DNA from 3 places in the Streptococcus sp. CM6 genome. Region 3 is predicted to be linked to each of the others. Evidence: predicted binding sites of a transcription regulator. Region 3 holds the regulator's gene; each other region holds the start of a gene.

Region 1 (2,271 bases), on a different contig from region 3:
TAGCATTGTTACGAACTATCTAGCTTATCCAAACGATGACAAAGGATTTTTACGTGTTGGTATGAGCCTTGCACTTGCTTTCTTCCTTTCGCCAATCCCAACAGCCTTATTTGCAGCTACACTAGCCTTGGGAATTATCGGTTTTAACTTAGGCAAAGGTCACTTTGTTCATGGCTTATATCAATTCTTTGCGTCAGCCTTAGGGTTCTCACTCTTATTCTATCCTTTGGGCTACTATACAGTATTAACAGGTAGTTTTGGGGATGCCATTAGCCAGACCTTGTATCCAGTAAATACTCTTAGCCTCTTTTCAAATGCACATTTGCTTGAAAATGCAGCCTTCTACGGCTTACTTGCCATTGGGCTAGGTTCCCTTACTTTGCTCTTTTCTGGTTTGTTCCAGTCAAAACCAGCTAAGCAGTATTCCCTATCAATTGCTGCTAGTTTGGGCTTATTGCTTTCTTTGGGGCACTTGATTTTCTCAAAAGAACCTGTCAACGGTACTCATCTCGTTGCTCTCCTTCCTTTCTTGACTTTGCTCCTTCTGACAGGGATCAAAGAAAATGTTTCTGATGGAGGCAGTCCTCGTAGAAGAAGACGTGAGAAAAAAGCCTCTTTCCTCAAAGGAAATTTCTATCTACCACTGATTGCCCTTGTCTACCTCATTGTTCTCCCTATCGCGAGTCGCTACCTTTCGCACCCGGTAACTTATCAGGAGAGAGAGCGACTTGCTAGCGTAGTCAAACAACAAACGAGTTCTGAAGATCGTGTCTATGCATGGGATGATCGTCCAGATTTCTATCGTACAAGCGAACGCTTGGCACCGACCTCTCTAGTGACGCCAACACTTTATACTGCAAATGACGAAAATAAAACCAAACTGATGAATGACCTGAAAGAGAATGAACCGAAGATGATTATGGTCAATCAAAAAGTTGCCTTGTGGTCAGATGTAGAGAGCTGGCTCAGTGAAAACTATGAGCTTGTTCAGACAGATACTAGCGAGTTCAAACTTTATAAATCAAAATAACAAAAAATCAATATCTTGTGGAATTTTAAAAATTTTAGGATTTTTGACACAAGATATTGATTTTTATTTTTAGAGTGGTATAATACTTCATAGAACAACATTTTAGAAAAGAGCATGGATATGATTGTATTAGAAGAAAAGCTTGCAACCGTTCCCACCTTGTTCGTTGAAAAACGAGATGGTAGACGTGTAGTATTTGATGTAGACAAGATTGACAAGGCTCTCCACAAGGCGGCGGAAAAGGTTATGGACGTTACGCCTCTAGTAGAAAAACGCCTAAATGGTCTAGTTGAAAGAATCGTTACCGAAATTCATAGTCGTTTCCCTAAAGGTGTGAAGATTTATGAGATTCAGAATATCGTAGAACATGAACTTCTCGAAGCCAAAGAATATGCCTTGGCTGAAGAGTATATCACTTATCGGACACAGAGGGATTTTGAGCGCTCAAAAGCGACAGATATCAACTTTAGCATTCATAAACTTCTCAATAAAGATCAAGCAGTTGTCAATGAAAATGCCAATAAAGACAGCGATGTCTTTAACACTCAACGTGATTTGACAGCAGGGATTGTTGGGAAATCAATAGGATTGCAAATGCTTCCTAAGCACGTAGCTAATGCTCACCAAAAAGGGGATATCCACTATCATGACTTGGACTACAGCCCCTACACTCCGATGACCAACTGCTGTTTGATTGATTTTAAAGGCATGTTGGAAAATGGCTTTAAAATTGGTAATGCAGAGGTAGAGAGTCCCAAGTCTATCCAGACTGCGACCGCTCAGATTTCACAAATCATTGCCAATGTTGCTTCTAGCCAGTACGGGGGCTGTTCAGCTGACCGTATCGATGAAGTTTTGGCGCCTTATGCAGAGAAGAATTACCAAAAGCACCTCAAAGATGCGGAAGAGTGGGTCTTGCCTGAGAAACGGGAAGATTACGCTTGGAAGAAAACTCAAAAAGACATCTACGATGCCATGCAATCTCTTGAGTATGAAATCAACACCCTCTTCACTTCAAATGGACAAACACCTTTTACTTCACTAGGTTTTGGTCTAGGAACTAGTCGTTTTGAACGGGAAATTCAAAAAGCTATCTTGACCATTCGTATCAAGGGGCTTGGTTCAGAACACCGCACAGCCATCTTCCCAAAACTTATCTTTACGCTTAAAAGAGGCCTTAACTTGGAAGAGGGAACTCCAAACTATGACATCAAACAGTTGGCCCTCGAGTGTGCAACCAA
Region 2 (2,271 bases), on a different contig from region 3:
ATTCTTGTTGCAATTTAGAGATTTCAGTTTCCAAATCACGCGCCTTGATTTTTGTCTTGCGGATATTTGGATTTGCGACTAATTCATCGTATTTTTCAGTGATGTCGATGTAGTTGAATGGTACACCGTACTCAAGCTCTACAGAGTAAGGGCTAAAGAGATACATTTCTTCATTTTTACGAGCTAATTCGTAGAATTTATCGGGTACCACAACTCCAAGTGAGAGGGTCTTAACACGAACCTTTTCATCGGCATTTTCTTTCTTAGTGGAAAGGAAAGCGATGATATCTGGGTGAAAGACGTTGAGGTAGACAACCCCGGCACCTTGACGTTGCCCGAGTTGGTTTGAGTAAGAGAAGCTGTCTTCAAAAAGCTTCATAACTGGTACGACACCAGAAGCAGCACCTTCATAACCTTTGATAGGAGCTCCAGCTTCACGAAGGTTGCTGAGGGAAATTCCCACACCACCACCGATACGTGAAAGTTGAAGAGCAGAGTTGATAGAACGTCCGATAGAGTTCATGTCATCAGTTACTTGAATCAAGAAACAAGAGACCAACTCCCCACGACGAGCACGGCCTGCGTTCAAAAAGGAAGGAGTAGCTGGTTGGTAGCGTTGGTGGATGATTTCATTGGCAATATCAGTCGCGATCGCTTCATCCCCGTCAGCAAAGTAAAGTGCATTAAAGAAGACACGGTCTTCCATACTTTCAAGGTAATATTCACCGTCATTAGTCTTCAAGGCGTACTGGTTGTAAAACTTATAGGCTGCCATGAATGATTTGAATTGGAAGTTTTGGTCTTTGATGAATTGATGCAGTTCTTCCAAAAACTCTGGACGGTACTTCTTGAGAAATGCAGTTTCAATATAGTTATGTTCAATAAGGTAGTTGATTTTATCAGTAATTGAATCAAAAACCATAGTGTTTGGAACTACATTTTCTTTAAAGAAGGCATCCAAGGCTTCTTTATCTTTATGAAGCATGATTTGTCCATTGACAGGACGGTTGATTTCGTTATTGAGACGGAAGTAAGTCACGTCCTCAAGATGTTTTAATCCCATAAAATTTCCTTTATCTAATTACAAAAGAAAGGCCTCTAAGTTAGCCCTAGAAGCAATCTCTTCTGGATGATGTACTAAGATTATGCTAATTGTTTCAGTTTTCCTGGTTGGAAACCTGAAAAGACTTCAGTTGGTGTTTGGATAACAGGAGCAGCGCTGAAACCAAGCTCTTTAACTTGATCTATGTACTCTGGTTGCTCGTCGAGATTGATCTCACGATAAGCGACATTGTTGCTGTCCAAGAAACGTTTGGTCATCTTACATTGGACGCAGTTATTTTTAGAATAAACGGTTACCATTTTCGTAACTCCTCTTTCAAAATAGATTACTTTCTTAGTATATCAGAAAAAAAAACTTTGTCAAACTTTTTAAACTAAATCTTGTGCTAAAAAGTTACAGTTTTGAAATCAAAACACAAGATATAGTGTTTTTTGAAACATAAATTTTGACTTCCGTTGAATTGTCAAACTTTCTCAAAATAAAAAAACTACATACTGTATATTGGCAATATAAATAGAAGATTTTCAGCAAGTTATCAGAAAGGAAAACGAAGAAAATCCATAAAATACTTGAAAAATTATCTAGAAGGTGATATAATACAGTCTTGTAAGGGTTATCACATATAATCCAAAAAAGAAATAACTAAAGGAGAGTCAAACTATGGCTTCTAAAGATTTCCACGTAGTGGCAGAAACAGGTATTCACGCACGTCCAGCAACATTGTTGGTTCAAACAGCTAGCAAATTTGCTTCAGATATCACTCTTGAATACAAAGGTAAATCAGTAAACCTTAAATCTATCATGGGTGTTATGAGTCTTGGTGTTGGCCAAGGTGCTGACGTTACAATTTCAGCTGAAGGTGCAGATGCTGACGACGCAATCGCTGCTATCACTGAAACTATGGAAAAAGAAGGATTGGCATAAGGAAAATGACAGAAATGCTTAAAGGAATCGCAGCATCAGACGGTGTTGCAGTTGCAAAAGCATATCTACTCGTTCAACCGGATTTGTCATTTGAGACTATTACAGTCGAAGATACAAACGCAGAAGAAGCTCGCCTTGATGCCGCTCTAAAAGCATCACAAGACGAGCTTTCTGTTATTCGTGAGAAAGCAGTAGGTACGCTCGGTGAAGAAGCTGCTCAAGTTTTTGACGCTCACTTAATGGTTCTTGCTGACCCAGAAATGATCAGCCAAATTAAGGAAACA
Region 3 (2,271 bases):
ATTCCAGGGGAGTTTTATTTTTGGCTTCCCTGATAATGGTCATTTCTTTGAGGCTAAAGTCAGAAGATGCTGGCTTTTGCGCAATCTTTTCACGCATGCGTTTGACTGAAATAACCTGAGCCACCGCTGTCGCCTTGGCTAATTGATAGGTTTCAAACCAGGTCCATTTTTTTTCATCTGCGATGGCAAACAATTCCAAAACATCTGCTTGCTCGTTTTCAAAACGCAAACCATCTCGAGCCATCAGCCGCTGAAAATGTTCCAAGTCAAAATCATTTTTTAACTTGCTTTTAGACTTGATTGGTGTCACTTCTTCAGTCAGGGTTGGAAAGACTTGACTCAAAGCAACCGAGAGCGCTTCTCCCTCACTTGGAGCCTGCTTCATAGCAGAAACAGCTGTATCCCCAATCTTTCTCTCTAATAATCTGCTATAGACAGAATGACTTAGAAATTCCTGACTGGAGATGGGAGGATGAAGCTGTAATTCATAGGTTTCTCCCTTTTGATAAAGGGTCAACAAATCCAAGGCAGACAAGACTTTGAAGGATTGGAGCAAGGTCGGCATGCCAAAGTTCAAATGGTTGAGGATATGAGAAAAGAGGTGTTCCTTCTGCCCACCATCCCAAAAGGTAATGGCATATAGATAGAGGCTCAGTGCCTCCTGACCGATAATCGGGAGGTAGCACTGCACCAGAGAAGAGGTATCTTGTGACACCCGATTATTCTTTAGAAAAGAAAAACGGTCATTTGGCTTCATCTATTTTTCCTTTTTCTTTTTTGAGGACTGGGTGATCTGCTGGAGCAGACTCTCCAACTCACTCACATCCTTAAAGCTACGATAAACACTGGCAAAACGAACATAGGTAATCTCATCAAGCTCTGCCAATTCTTCCATGACTAAAGATCCAATATATTCACTTTGGATCTCATTCTCACTGCGACTACGGAGTTTTTGCTCGATACGATTGACCACCATGTTGATTTCATCACTTGAAACCGGGCGTTTCTGGGCTGAACGGATAATCCCATTAAAGATTTTATCTCTTGAAAATTGTTCTCGCGTACCGTCTTTTTTGACGACAACTAGCGTTCTTTCTTCTACTCGTTCATAGGTTGTAAAACGATGCTGACACTCGTCGCACTCACGTCTTCGACGGATGGTATTTCCTTCTTCGGCTTGTCGACTATCAACAACACTAGACTTGGTAGCCCCACATTTTGGACAACGCATGCATTTCCCTCCTTGTCGTTTTCTTTTCATTATACCATTTTTTGAGCAATTCCCAAAACAATTCTTATTTTTACTTGACAAGTTTTTTGTTTTATTGTATTATTTAATTAGAACAATAAAGAAAAAGAAAGGAGACTATGATGTCCTGGTCATTTGATAATACAAAACCCATTTATTTACAGATTATGGAAAAAATTAAACTACAGATTGTTTCCCATGAACTGGAACCCAACCAACAGCTCCCAACCGTAAGAGAACTGGCGAGCGAGGCTGGGGTCAATCCCAATACCATTCAGCGCGCCTTGTCTGACCTTGAACGTGAAGGATTTGTATACAGCAAGCGAACAACTGGTCGTTTTGTCACCGAGGATTTGGACCTCATCGTTCAGTCCCGTAAACAACTTTCCGAGGAGCAACTGCAACACTTCGTCTCTTGCATGCTTCAATTTGGCTACAAAAAAGAAGAACTGCCAAATGTATTAAGCGACTATATTAAAGGAGTTTAAGACTATGACACTACTAGCACTTGAAAATGTATCAAAATCATATGGAGCAACTGCGGCACTTGACAATATCTCACTAGAGATCTCAGCTGGAAAGATTGTCGGGCTCCTCGGACCAAATGGATCCGGAAAAACAACCTTGATCAAACTGATTAACGGTCTCCTTCAGACAGACAAAGGACGTGTCCTCATTAACGGACAGGATCCAAGTCCTGCTACCAAGGCAATTGTCTCTTATCTACCAGACACAACTTATCTCAATGAGCAAATGAAGGTTAAAGAAGCCCTGACTTACTTTAAAACCTTCTATCAGGATTTCAATCTTGAACGCGCCCAACATCTGCTTGCAGACCTTGGCATTGATGAAAATAGTCGCTTAAAGAAATTATCAAAAGGAAACAAGGAGAAGGTCCAACTAATCCTCGTTATGAGCCGTGAAGCCCGCCTCTATGTTCTTGACGAACCAATCGGAGGTGTGGATCCAGCTGCCCGTGATTATATCCTCAATACCATCATCAACAACTATTCCCCAACTTC

What was found. The regulator NrdR, encoded in region 3, represses ribonucleotide reductase genes. The targets are predictions, from matches to a motif close to ACACNATATATNGTGT.
Region 1: a site for NrdR is predicted at 1,077-1,092, ahead of nrdD (anaerobic ribonucleoside-triphosphate reductase). Genes of this name have one in related genera too.
Region 2: a site for NrdR is predicted at 1,476-1,491, ahead of nrdH (glutaredoxin-like protein NrdH). Genes of this name have one in related genera too.

The regions. Positions count from the first base shown of each region.
Region 1 covers NZ_JATS01000012.1:77,679-79,949, reverse strand. Annotated here, with positions in the region: gene HMPREF1516_RS04015 (hypothetical protein) at 1-1,030, shown strand, start outside; gene nrdD (anaerobic ribonucleoside-triphosphate reductase) at 1,151-2,271, shown strand, end outside.
Region 2 covers NZ_JATS01000006.1:47,581-49,851, reverse strand. Annotated here, with positions in the region: gene nrdE (class 1b ribonucleoside-diphosphate reductase subunit alpha) at 1-1,063, opposite strand, end outside; gene nrdH (glutaredoxin-like protein NrdH) at 1,144-1,362, opposite strand; gene HMPREF1516_RS01510 (phosphocarrier protein HPr) at 1,724-1,987, shown strand; gene ptsP (phosphoenolpyruvate--protein phosphotransferase) at 1,993-2,271, shown strand, end outside.
Region 3 covers NZ_JATS01000020.1:182,048-184,318, forward strand. Annotated here, with positions in the region: gene HMPREF1516_RS07565 (DnaD domain protein) at 1-757, opposite strand, end outside; gene nrdR (transcriptional regulator NrdR) at 758-1,231, opposite strand; gene HMPREF1516_RS07575 (GntR family transcriptional regulator) at 1,372-1,737, shown strand; gene HMPREF1516_RS07580 (ABC transporter ATP-binding protein) at 1,742-2,271, shown strand, end outside.